Regions from separate parts of the Kocuria sp. KH4 genome, predicted to be linked through region 2. Evidence: riboswitches for the same ligand, from Rfam matches in the RefSeq annotation. Region 2 holds a riboswitch; each other region holds the start of a gene.
The links. A riboswitch is a leader RNA that binds a small molecule or an ion and turns the genes downstream of it on or off. The one in region 2 is predicted to bind thiamine pyrophosphate.

Region 1 (4,120 bases), on a different contig from region 2:
AACCTGGTCCACCCCGAGCGCTACGTCACGGCCGTCCTGGACCCCGCGTCGGTTCCCCGGCCCGTGCTGGAGGAGGCCCCGTGAGCCCGCGACCCAAGAACTCCCTGCTCGTCGAGCTGCCGCTGCTGGTGTGGCTGGTGCTCGTGTGGGGCGCCCTGTGGGGCGACTTCGGCGTCGGCAACCTGCTGTTCGGCGCGGTGCTGGCGCTGCTCGTGACCTGGGTGCTCTACCTGCCCCCGGTCCAGCTCTCGGGCCGGTTCAACCCGCTGCAGTTCGCCGTCTTCGCCGTGAGCTTCGTGGGGCAGGTCGCCAAGGCCAGCGTGGACGTCATGCTCGTCGCGGTCCTCGTGGGCCCCCGGACCCGCAGCGCGGTCGTGGGCGTGGACCTGCGCACCCGCTCGGACCTGCTGCTCACCGCCACCGGCCACACCATGGCCCTGATCCCCGGCTCCATCCTGGTGGAGGTGGACCGCGCCCGGTCCACGCTCTACTTCCACGCGCTCAACGTCCGCACCCCCGAGGATGCCGAGGCCTTCCGGCGGTCGGCGCGGCAGGTCGAGGCCGCGTGGATCCGCATCATGGGCACCCGGGAGGAGCTCACCGCCCTGCGGGCCGAACGGCGCGGAGGGGACGGGGAAGGGCACGCGCAGGGGGACAGCGCGGCGATCAGCTCCCCGGTGACGTCCGGGCAGCAGATCGTCGGCGGACGGCGGGCCGACGTCCCCACCGGGACCGCCGAGCCCGGCGAGACCACCCGCAGCACCCGCACCACCCGGACCACCGAGGAGGACCGCCCGTGATGGGAATCGCCGTGGCCGTCGCCGCCGTGCTGCTCAGCGCGGCCGCCACGGGCACCCTCTACCGCCTGGCCAAGGGGCCGTCGCTGCTGGACCGGGTGGTGGCCACCGACGTCCTGCTGGCCATCGTGGCGGCCTCGCTGGCCGTGGAGATGGCCTACCACCAGCACCTCAACAACCTCATCCTCATGGTGATCGTCTCCCTGGTGGGGTTCATCGGCGCCGTGACCGTGGCGCGCTTCGCCACCCAGACCGCCGAGCACGGGAAGTGAGCCCCGTGCTGGACACCGTCCTGGACGCCGCCGCGGCCGTGTGCCTGGTCCTCGGGGCGCTGATGTCCCTGGCCGCCGCGATCGGGCTCGTCCGCTTCCCGGACCTGCTGACCCGCATGCACGCGGGGACCAAGCCGCAGGTCTTCGGGCTGCTGCTCATGCTCAGCGCCGTCGCCCTGGAGAACCGGGACCCGGTCATGATCCCGCTGATCGCGCTGGGCTGGATCTTCCAGCTGCTCACCGTGCCCGTCTCGGCGCACATGGTGGGCCGCTCCACCTACCGCACCAAGCACCTCAACCGGGCCACCCTGACGCGGGACGACCTGCAGGAGGTCCTCAACCGTGCCGGCGAGCCGGGCGGCAGCGGGGCGGCCCCGACCGGGCCCGCCCCCGCCCGCACCGACGGGGCCCGTCCCGGCGAGACCCTCCTCGACCCGCCCGCCGCGGACGGCCAGCACGCCGACGGACAGCAGACTGACGGATCCCGGGAGACACGTTAGGCTGGGCACGATCGACGGGCGCATCCGCGCCGCCCCGACGACAAGGAGCAGCAGTCCATGAACACGAAGATCCTCGAACTCGCCGGCACCGGCCTCTCGCTGGGCGGCGTGGCGCTCTCGCACAAGGTGCTCGGCGCCGCGTGGACGCGCATCACGGGGAACCCGCCCCCCGCCAAGAACCCGGACCCGGAGGAGGCCTGGACCGGCATCATCATCTGGTCCCTCGTGACCGGCCTCGTCGGCACGGTCATCAAGGTCGGGATCTCCCGCCAGATCGCGAAGATGGACTCGTCGTCCCGGAGCAACCCCAGGGCCTCGAGCCAGGCCGAGGTCTGAGCGCCGGCCGCCACCTCGCGCAGGGGCCCCTCCGGGCGGACACCGCAGCGGTGTCCGCCCGGACGGGCCCCTGCGTCGTCCGGGGGCGCCCCGCGACCCCGGACGGGCACGCGTGCCCGCGGCCGTGCACGGAGCGGGCGGGAGCGGGGTAGACTCGGTGCCACTGAAACGACAGGGGAGCGCACCCCGCCGGCGACGGCGGCAGAGCGCTGAGAGTGCGGATCACCGCAGACCCTCGAACCTGCTCCGGTTAGCACCGGCGAAGGGAGTCGAGCACCTCAGGGGTGGCTCGCGGACGTGCGCTCCGGCCGTGTCCGCGCGAACCCTTCCCCTCCTGGCACCGATGGCTCGCTGAGCCCAGGAGGAACACACCGTGAACACCACCACCCACCGTCCCGCCGGACGCAGCCGCACGTCCGGGTCCTCGTCCTGGCGCGTCGTCGACATCGTCGTGGCCGCCGTCCTCGCCGCCGTGTGCGCGGTCGTCTTCTGGGCGTGGTCGAACCTGCTCTACCCCGTGGTCGGCGCCGCCGCGGTGACCTATCCGCCCGCCGTGGGCCTGATCGCCGGCGGCTGGCTCGTGGCCGGCGTGCTCGGCGGCCTGATCATCCGCAAGCCGGGCGCCGCGCTGTTCTGCGAGCTGCTCGCCGCGGTCATCGAGGGCTTCCTCGGCACCCACTTTGGCTGGACCGTGGTCCTGTCCGGCCTCGTCCAGGGCCTCGGCGCCGAGCTGGTCTTCGCCGCGGTGCGCTACCGCCGCTACAACGCCGCCGTGGCCGCCGCCGCCGGTGCGGTCAGCGGCGTCTTCCTCGGCGTCAACGAGAGCATCATCTACAACTACGAGTGGGCCCTCGGCCACCAGGTCGTCTACGTGGTCCTCGCGGCCCTCTCGGGCGCGGTGCTCGCCGGGCTGCTGCTGTGGGCGGTGGTGAAGGCCCTCGCCGCCACGGGCGTGCTGCAGGGCCTGGCCTCGGGCCGGGTCGCGCGGCGATGACCGCCGCGGCGGTGCGCCCTCCCGGTGCGCCCACCGCCGCGGGGGCCCGCATCGAGGCCCGCGGCTTCGGCTGGCACCACCCCGGCCGGGAGACCCCCGCCCTGCAGGGCATCGACCTCGCGGTCGGGCCGGGGGAGCGGGTGCTTCTGCTGGGGCCGAGCGGGGCGGGGAAGTCGACGCTGCTGCACGCCCTCGCGGGGGTCTTGCACGACGACGACGGGCTCTCCCGGCAGGGGGAGCTGCTGCTCGACGGCGCGGACCCGGACCGGGTCCGGGGCCGCGCGGGCCTCGTGCAGCAGGACCCCGAGTCCCAGGTGGTGCTCTCCCGGATCGGGGACGACACCGCCTTCGGCCTCGAGAACCTCGCCGTGCCCCGGGAGCAGATCTGGCCGCGGGTCCGCGCCGCCCTCGACGACGTGGGGCTGCCCCTGCCGCTCGAGCACCCCACCGCCGCCCTCTCCGGCGGGCAGAAGCAGCGCCTGGCGCTCGCCGGGGCCGTGGCGATGAGCCCGGGGCTGCTCCTCCTCGACGAGCCCACCGCGAACCTGGACCCCGCCGGGGTGCGGCAGGTCCGGGACGCGGTGGCCCGGTGCCTGGACCGCAGCGGGGCCACCCTCGTGGTCGTGGAGCACCGGGTGGCGGTGTGGGCCGACGTCGTCGACCGCGTCGTCGTCCTCGGCCGCGACGGCGGGATCGCGCACGACGGGTCCCCGGCGCAGGTCCTGGGAGAGGCCGCCGACGAGCTGAGCCGCGCCGGGGTCTGGGTGCCCGGCCGGCTCCCGCCCACGCGCGAGCCCGCGCCGCCCCGGGCGGACGCGGAGGCGCTGCTGGGTGCGGCGGGGCTGGCCGTCTCGCGCACCCAGCCCTCCGCACGGCAGCTGCGCGCCCGGCGCCGGGCGCGGCGCCGGGGCCGGCCGCTGGGCGACGCCGCGGCGGGCCGGGACCTGCCGGTCGCGGCGAGCGGCGTCCGACTGGACCTGCTCCGTGGCCGGGCGGTCGCGGTGACGGGAGCCAACGGCGCCGGGAAGTCGACCCTGGCGCTCACGCTGGCGGGCCTGCTGGCGCCCGTGCGCGGGACCGTGACCGCGCACCCGCCCCTGGACCGCGGCGCCGGGCCGGACCCGCTGGAGTGGGCCGGACCGGACCTGGTGGCCCGCGTCGGAACGGTCTTCCAGGAGCCCGAGCACCAGTTCCTGCGCGCCACCGTGCGCGCCGAGCTCG
Region 2 (4,120 bases):
GGAGCAGATCCAGGAGCGGGCGGGCTCCACCAGGACCCTGGCCCCGGAGATGCTCTACGCCGAGCCGGACCTGACCATCAAGACCGTCCGCGACGTCTTCAACGAGGACTTCACCACCATGGTGGTCCAGGGCGAGGATGCGTGGGACAACATCGAGGCGTACGTGACCTACGTCGCGCCGGACCTGCTCGACCGGCTCCAGAAGTGGGACGAGGACGAGGACCTGTTCGTGAACCAGCGTGTGGAGGAACAGATCCAGAAGGCACTCGACCGCAAGGTCTTCCTGCCCTCGGGCGGCTCGCTCGTGATCGACCGGACCGAGGCCATGACGGTCGTCGACGTCAACACCGGCAAGTTCACCGGATCCGGGGGCAACCTCGAGGAGACCGTCACCAAGAACAACCTGGAGGCGGCCGAGGAGATCGTGCGGCAGCTGCGGCTGCGGGACATCGGCGGCATCATCGTCATCGACTTCATCGACATGGTGCTCGAGTCCAACCGCGACCTCGTGCTGCGCCGCCTGGTGGAGTGCCTGGGACGGGACCGCACCAAGCACCAGGTGGCCGAGGTGACCTCCCTGGGGCTGGTGCAGATGACCCGCAAGCGGATGGGCACGGGTCTGCTCGAGGTGTTCTCCGAGCCCTGCGAGCACTGCGCCGGCCGCGGCGTCGTCGTGCACGACCACCCGCTGGAGGGCCGCACCGGCGGCGTGCCGGGCGAGATCCGCGACCAGCGGCCCAACCGCACCGACCGCACCGACCGCAAGCGCAGCCGCCGCGGCCAGGGCGAGCAGCAGCCCGCCCGCCCGGAGGCCCGCCCCGCCGAGCCGGATCCCGCGGAGAAGGCGAAGGCCGAGGCCGCGCGCACGGCGTTCGCGACCATCGCGGCCGCCACCCACCACGAGGCCCCGGAGGAGGCGGAGACGCCCCGCGCCGAGGAGCCGGACGCCGCCGCCGAGTCCCGCCCGGAGGGCTCGGGACGTTCGCGGAAGAAGCGCCGCGGCAAGCGCAGCCGCAGCCGCGGCCAGGGCGCGGAGACCGCCGCCGAGCCGCAGGAGACCGGGGAGACCCGCTCCCCGGCCGAGCCCGAGCCCACCGCCGAGGAGCCCACCGCCGAGCAGGGCTCGCGCCTGACGATCAAGGGCGAGGTCATCGAGCTCCCGCAGGGCCACGCGTCCGACACCGAGGAGCCCGCCGAGGCGCCCCACCTGAGCCTGGACTCGCTGGCGGAGGCCTTCGGCCCGCGGACGCCGGAGCGGCGCACCCCCGCGCCGGCCGGCGACACCGGGGCGCCCGCCGCCGCGGCCCCGGACGAGACGGCCGGACCGGCGCCGCGTCCCGCCGAGGAGCGCCCGGCCACGGGCGGCGCCCCGGCCGGACCCTCCTCCGGGACGCCGGTCGGGACGCCGGTCGAGGCGCCCGCGGAGCCGGCGCGCCCGCGCCGCCGCTCGCGCCGCGCCTCGGCCCCGGCCGCCCGACCGGGGGAGGCCCAGGTGACCGCCGGTCAGGCGGCCGCCGCCGAGGGCGGACGGCACGAGGCCACCACCGCCGCTGCGCTCCCGCAGCGCGCCGCCGGGGACGGGCCGACCGTCGTGGGCGTCGGCGTCAAGGCCGAGGACCTCACCAGCGGCCGGCCCGCCGGCCAGGGCTGAGCGCCCGCCCGCCGAGGCACCCCGAAGGACCCCGACCCGCCGGTCGGGGTCCTTCGCCGTCACCGGGCCCGTCCTCCGGCCCGGCGCGGGACCGGTGCCTGCCAGCCTCCCGCCGGACCCCCGGCCGTCACACGACCCGCCCTCCTGTCCGGCCGCCCGGGTGCGGGAGTAGCGTGGTCGCACCACACGCGGGCGGCCCGACCGGGCGGACCCCCGGCCCGCAGCGCCGAGGGGATGGCCATGAGCAGCAAGCAGATCGTACTCACCGCGGGCACCGAGCTCTTCGGGCACCGGGACCCCTCGGCCCTGGACCGGCACTGGGCCCCGGACTTCCGGCAGCACTCCGGGCTCGGCCCCGACGGCCGGGAGGGGCTGCGCGCCGTCCTCCACCGGCTGCCGGAGGACTTCCGGATCGAGACCCTGCGCGTGCTCGAGGACGGGGACATGGTCGCCGTCCACTGCGTCTACCACGGCCTCGGCCCGGAGCCGCTCGTGGCGGTGGACGTCTTCCGCGTGGCCGGCGACCGCCTCGCCGAGCACTGGGACGCCCTCGCGCCGCTGCCCGGCGGGGCCGCCGGGGCGCACCGGATCGACGGCCCCCGGCAGGTCACGGACCACGAGCACACCGCGGCGAACAAGGCGCTGATCACCGAGTGGGTGCACGAACGGCTCCTGGGCGCGGACCGTGAGGCCCTCCGGGAGCTGGCCCGCGATCCGCGCTACGCCGAGCACGGCGCCGGCCCGGACGCCCCGCTCTCCCGGCGCGTCCTCCACCGGGTGCTCGGCGAGGGCGACCTCGTCCTGACCGTCACCGAGGGCACGCTCGCGCCCGACGGCGCGGACCCGGAGCACGGCGGCCGGCGACCGGCCGGCTGCTACGACCTGTGGCGGGTCGTGGACGGGCGGATCCTCGAGCACTGGGAGGTCGTCCAGCCCGTCCCCGAGCGGATGCCGCACGGCAACGGCTTCTTCTGACCGGGCGGGCCGGCGCCGGCCGGGGGCTAGACTGGCGGAACACCTGACACGGGGTGCCGCGCGAGCGGCTGAGATCACACCCGTCGAACCTGATCTAGCCAGTACTAGCGAAGGGATGTCGCTGATGCGCGATGCCGTACCCCCGCCCGCCCGCACCGCAGGAGCCGAGGGGGCGCCACCGGACCCCGCGCTCGCCGAGGACGCCGCCACGGCCCTCGAGGAGCTGCGCACCGCGGCGCCGCTGGTGCAGTGCATCACCAACACCGTGGTCGCCAACGTCACCGCCAACGTCCTGCTGGCCGTGGGCGCCTCCCCGGCCATGACCGACATCCAGGGCGAGGGCGGAGTCTTCGCCGAGCTCGCCGACGGGCTGCTCGTGAACACCGGAACGCCCACCGCCGAGCAGCGCGGCGCCGCCTACGAGGCCGTCGGCGCCCGCCAGCGGGCCGGCCGCCCCTGGGTCCTGGACCCCGTGGCCGTGGGCGCCCTGCCCGTGCGCACCGCGCTGGCCCGCGACCTGCTGCGGCACCGCCCGGCGATCGTGCGCGGCAACGCCTCGGAGATCCTGGGTCTCGCCGGCGGCGCCGGCGGCCGGGGCACGGACGCCACCCACGGCGTCGACGCCGCCCGGGACGCCGCCGCCGCGCTCGCCGCGCAGGCCGGCTCGGCCGTGGCCGTCTCGGGCCCGGTCGACCTCGTGCACGCCCCCGGCGGGGGCGTGGTGCGCGTGCCGCACGGCACGCCGCTGCTGACCCGGGTCACCGGCGGCGGCTGCGCCCTGGGCGCCCTCATGGCCGCCTTCACCGCGGTGCGCGCCGATCCCGCCGCGGCGGCGATCGCCGCCACGGCGGTCTACACCCTGGCGGCCGAGGACGCCGCCGCCGGCTGCGCCGGTCCCGGCTCCTTCGCGGTGGCCCTGCTCGACCGGCTGCACGCCATCACCCCGGAGCAGCTCGCCGCCCGGGCGGAGCTCGTGCGCGAGGAGGGTGGCCGGTGAGCGCCCGCCTCGACCCCGCCGCCCTGGCCCTGCACCTCGTGACCGACACGGCGCTCAGCGCCCCGCGCAGCGTGCCCGACGTCGTGGCGGCCGCCGTCGCCGGGGGAGCCACCATGGTCCAGGTCCGGGAGAAGCACGCCCCGGCCCGGGAGCTGGTGGCCCTGCTCGTGGCCGTCGCGGAGCGCGTGGGACGGGACGTCCCCGTGCTCGTCGACGACCGGGCCGACGCCTACCTGGCCGCCCGGGCGGCCGGGGCGCCCGTCGCCGGGGTGCACGTCGGCCAGAGCGACCTGCCCGTGGAGCTGGCCCGGCGGATCTGCGGGCCGGACGCGGTGGTGGGGCTGAGCGCCGCCACGGCGCCGGAGCTCGACGCCGCTGCCGCCCTGCCCCCGGGCACCGTCGACTACCTCGGGGTCGGTGCCGTGCGCGCCACCCGGACGAAGCCCGACCACCCCGAGCCGCTGGGCGTCGAGGGCTTCGCCCGCGCCGCGGCCCGC
Region 3 (4,120 bases), on a different contig from region 2:
TGGGCAGGATCCGGATGCCGTTGCGCTCGAGCATCGCGAACAGCGAGTCGCCGTGGCCGGGGGCGTAGCGGCGCAGGGCCACGGTGGTCAGCTCGGTGCCGGAGGCGAGCAGGGCCTGTTCCAGGGTGTGCAGCGAGCTGAGCCCGCCGGTGCCCATGATCAGCCGGGAGGACAGCGCGGCGCCGTCGAGCACGAGCGGGTCCGCGAGGGGTGCGGGGTGGGTCATGTCAGCCTCCCTGGACGGCGGTGATGATCTCGACGGCCTGGCCCTCGGCCACGGGGGTCCGACCCCAGCGGCTGCGCGGGACCACGGCGGCGTCCACCGCCACGGCCACGCCCAGCCGGCGGCCGTCCAGCGGGGCGCCGTCGGGGCCCAGGGGCCGCCCGACGGTCTCGGCCACGAGGTCTCCGACGGTGGTGTCCCCGGCCACGACGTGCGGGCGGCCGTTGAGGGTGATGGCGGTCATCGGGTGCTCCTGTGCGGGGTGCGGGACCCGGTCGCGGGGTCCGTGGTGGGCGCCTCGACGGGACGGTCGAAGCGGTGCGGGTCGGTGGTGGCCAGGTACTCGGCGTCGGGGCCCGGGTCCGCGCCGGAGCGGCCGAGCACCAGCTCCGCGGCGAGGCGGGCGGCCAGCGGGGCGAGCAGCACGCCGTGGCGGAAGTAGCCGGTGGAGACCACGAGACCGGGCACCGGGCCTGCCTCCGGTCCGCGGACGCGGCCCAGGTACGGGATGTCGTCCGGGGTCCCGGGCCGGGCGCGGGCCATGGCCTCGACCAGCTCGAGGTCGGCGACGCCGGGGACCACGGCCTGGGCGTCGCGCAGCAGCCGGAACACGCCCCCGGCGCTGGTCCCGTCGAGGCCGTCCTCGCGGGAGGTCGCCCCGATCACCACCGTCCCGTCGTCGCGGGGCACCAGGTAGACGGGCACCCCGTGGACCAGGCCCCGGACGGTGCGCTCGAGCAGGGGCGGCGCCCCGCGGGGCGGGCGGGCGCGGAGGATGTCCCCGTGCACCGGGCGCAGCGGCGGCCGCCAGGACCCGGGCAGGCCTGCCAGGCCGGTGAGACCGGTGCCGGGGGCGAGGACCGTCTCCGCCGCCGAGACCATCCCGCCGCAGGCCAGGTGCAGGCCCGTCACCGCGCCGTCGGGGCCGTGGCGCAGGCCCGTGGCGCGGTCGTGCACCAGGCGGGCGGGCCCGCCGTCGGCGCCGTCCGTCCCGCAGGCCCCGGACGGGCCGGGGAGCGCGGGGACGGGGAGCGCGGGGGCGACGAGGGCGGCGAGCAGCCCGGCCACGAGCCGGCGCGGGTCCACCTGGTGGTCGTCGGGCACGCGGTGCACGGCGGACAGCCGCGGGCTCAGGGCCGGCTCCAGGGCCCGGGCGGCGCGCAGCGGGAGCGGCTCCACGGCCATGCCGTGGCGCCGCTGGAGCTCCCGCAGGTCCGCCAGGGCCTGCCGGTCGGCGGCGTCGACGCCGCACACGAGCGTCTCGGTGGCGCGGTGGCCCACCGAGCCGCCGGCCGCCTCCTGCACGGCGGCCACGAACGCCGGGTAGGCGGCGGCCGAGGCGAGCATGAGGGGGTAGAGCGGCTCCTGCTGGTACTGGACCTCGCTCACCGGGGCGAGCATCCCGGCCGCGGCCCGGCTGGCCCCGGCACCGGGCTCGGGGTCCACCACGGCCACCGAGCGGCCGCGGCGGCGCAGCTCCCACGCTGTGGCCAGGCCGACCACCCCGGCTCCGACCACGGCGACGTCGGCCCGCACGTGCTGGGCGGCGGAGCTCGGAACGGGGGGCACGGACGTCACCGGCATCGTCCTTTCCTACGGCGGCATGACCCGCATCAGGTGTGGCGGTCGGCGCCGGACGCCCTCTCAGCCCCTCGTGGGGCTCCCGCAGAACCGCTGACCTATCATCAGCGTGTGACCCAGCATACCCAGGACGTCCCCGCCCCCGCCGCTTCGCCGCTGCGCACCACGCGCACGGACCGGCTCCTCGCCGCCCGGCTGTACGTGTGCACCGACGCGCGCCGCATCCAGGGGGACCTCGAGGAGTTCCTGCACGCCGTCTGCGCCGGCGGGACGGACGTCGTCCAGCTGCGGGACCGGAGCATCGACACCGACGAGGAGATCGCCGCCCTGCGGCTGCTGGGCCGGGTCGCCGCCGAGTACGGCACGCTGGTCGCCGTCAACGACCGCGCCGACCTCGCCGCGCTCGTGGGCGCGGACGTCTTCCACGCCGGCCAGCGCGACCTCACCCCCGCCCAGGCCCGGGGGCTGCTCGGCCCCGACGTGCTGATCGGCCGCTCCACCCACGACCTCGACCAGGCTCGGGCCGCGCTGGCCGACCCGGACGTGGACTACTTCTGCACCGGGCCCGTGTGGGAGACCCCCACCAAGCCGGGCCGGCCCGCCACCGGCCTGGGCCTCGTGCGGGAGGTCGCCGCGCTGACCGAGGCCCGGCTGGACGCCGACCCGGCGGCCGCGCCCGTGCCGTGGTTCGCCATCGGCGGCATCGACGAGCAGCGCCTCCCCGAGGTGCTGGCCGCCGGGGCGCGCGGCGCCGTGGTGGTGCGGGCGGTCACCGAGGCCCCGGACCCGCGCCTGGCCGCCGGGCAGCTGCGCAGCCTGCTCCCCGCCTGACGCACTCCCCGCCCGGCACGCTTCCCGCCGGACACGCCGGGCGGGGCCTGCGCCGGACGCGCCCGGCGCAACTCCCCACCGGCTCCCCGCCGCCGCACAGCCCGATCTGGGAGCATGGACCTCACGGACGACGACGGAGGAGTGGCCCATGGACCCCGAGCTCGACCCGCAGGTGCGGCACGCGGTGGAGCATCCCGCGCAGACCGCCCGCGGCCCGGAGGACGTGCAGCTGCGCGTCCGGCTGGCCGGCGAGCCCGCCCGGCGGGCGCTGGGCACCCACTGGGAGGAGGGCGCCCCGGAGGACGCCGCCCCCGGCGAGGACCGGCTCGCGGCGGCCGTGCTGCTGGCCACCCTCTTCGGCGACACGTTCTGGCTCGAGCGGGCGGCCCGGCTGCCCGGCGACGTCCCGGGCTGCCCCTCGGCCCCGCCGAGCGGGCTGCTGGAGCTCACCCGCGTGCCCGGCGCCCGCGCGGCGATGGCCTCGGTGCTGGAACGGCCGCTGCTGACCGGGCTGCTGGAGTGGGGCACGAACCCGCTGCCCGAGCAGCCGCCGCTGGCCGTGGCCCGGGCCGCCCGGGACCTCTCGATCCCCGACGACGGGCGCGTCTACCGGGTGGTGCGCCGCCGCGCCGAGCGCTTCCTGGCCCGCGAGTACGACGGCTCGGAGTCCCTGGAGCGCTTCGTGGCCCTGCTGACGGAGGCCGAGCGGGGCCACCGCGAGGACGGGCCCGTGCTCTCCGGCGGGACGCCGCCGCCCGCAGCGCCCCCGGTCGCTCCTCCGACACCGACGGCACCGGCGAGCGGCCCGGCCGGGCCGCCGTCGTCGCCGCCCTCGATCGCGGACGCCCCGCAGGCCCCGCAGTGGGGCGTGAGCCCCGCCACGCCCGCCCCGCCGCCGCCCGGGCAGGTCGGCCGGCCCGGCGCGCCCGGGGAGCCGTTCCCGGGCCAGGCCCAGGGCGGGCCGCTCCCCGGTCCGGGCGGGCGCGGCCCGGCGACCGGCGGCTGGCCGCCGCCCGCCGCCCACGACCCCGCGGAGGACGACTCCGACAACCTCAAGGCCTGGGGCCTGGTCCTCCTGGCGATCGTGGCGGTGATCGTGGCGCTGATCTTCGTCCTCTAAGCGGCTGCGGGACGGCGGGGGCCTCCCAGATGCTTGCACCGGAAATAGTTTCCCCGGTATTCTTGGGGGCACATCACCCTGAGTTGCGCCGACGCCGACGGAGAAGCCCGAGATGCCGATCTTTCCCCAGAACCCCGATCCCCGGAGCCTGACACCGCGCCCGGCGGACGACCTGCTGTCCGCCGGGACCCGGATGGGCGCCGTGGAGCTGCTCGTGGCCGATCTGGACACGATGCTCGCCTACTACACGGACGCCGTGACCCTCGAGGTCCTCGCCCACGCCGGGGACACCGCCGTGCTGGGCCGTGCCGGCCGGACCGTGCTGCGCCTGCGGCAGGTCCCGGAGCTGCCGCCGGCCCGCCGCG

Region 1: it holds a riboswitch for thiamine pyrophosphate, as region 2 does, so the genes downstream of both, ACWCOM_RS01590 (ECF transporter S component) here and thiM (hydroxyethylthiazole kinase) in region 2, are expected to answer to the same signal.
Region 3: it holds a riboswitch for thiamine pyrophosphate, as region 2 does, so the genes downstream of both, ACWCOM_RS02165 (FAD-dependent oxidoreductase) here and thiM (hydroxyethylthiazole kinase) in region 2, are expected to answer to the same signal.

The regions. Positions count from the first base shown of each region.
Region 1 covers NZ_JBSJYX010000001.1:327,926-332,045, reverse strand. Annotated here, with positions in the region: gene ACWCOM_RS01615 (Na+/H+ antiporter subunit D) at 1-84, shown strand, start outside; gene ACWCOM_RS01610 (Na+/H+ antiporter subunit E) at 81-800, shown strand; gene ACWCOM_RS01605 (monovalent cation/H+ antiporter complex subunit F) at 797-1,069, shown strand; gene mnhG (monovalent cation/H(+) antiporter subunit G) at 1,075-1,569, shown strand; gene ACWCOM_RS01595 (DUF4235 domain-containing protein) at 1,627-1,905, shown strand; TPP riboswitch at 2,069-2,190, shown strand; gene ACWCOM_RS01590 (ECF transporter S component) at 2,279-2,899, shown strand; gene ACWCOM_RS01585 (ABC transporter ATP-binding protein) at 2,896-4,120, shown strand, end outside.
Region 2 covers NZ_JBSJYX010000025.1:39,553-43,672, reverse strand. Annotated here, with positions in the region: gene ACWCOM_RS15615 (Rne/Rng family ribonuclease) at 1-1,651, shown strand, start outside; gene ACWCOM_RS15610 (nuclear transport factor 2 family protein) at 1,892-2,626, shown strand; TPP riboswitch at 2,666-2,759, shown strand; gene thiM (hydroxyethylthiazole kinase) at 2,751-3,623, shown strand; gene thiE (thiamine phosphate synthase) at 3,620-4,120, shown strand, end outside.
Region 3 covers NZ_JBSJYX010000002.1:10,034-14,153, forward strand. Annotated here, with positions in the region: gene ACWCOM_RS02155 (thiazole synthase) at 1-226, opposite strand, end outside; gene thiS (sulfur carrier protein ThiS) at 228-467, opposite strand; gene ACWCOM_RS02165 (FAD-dependent oxidoreductase) at 464-1,807, opposite strand; TPP riboswitch at 1,797-1,900, opposite strand; gene thiE (thiamine phosphate synthase) at 1,916-2,635, shown strand; gene ACWCOM_RS02175 (hypothetical protein) at 2,784-3,755, shown strand; gene ACWCOM_RS02180 (VOC family protein) at 3,868-4,120, shown strand, end outside.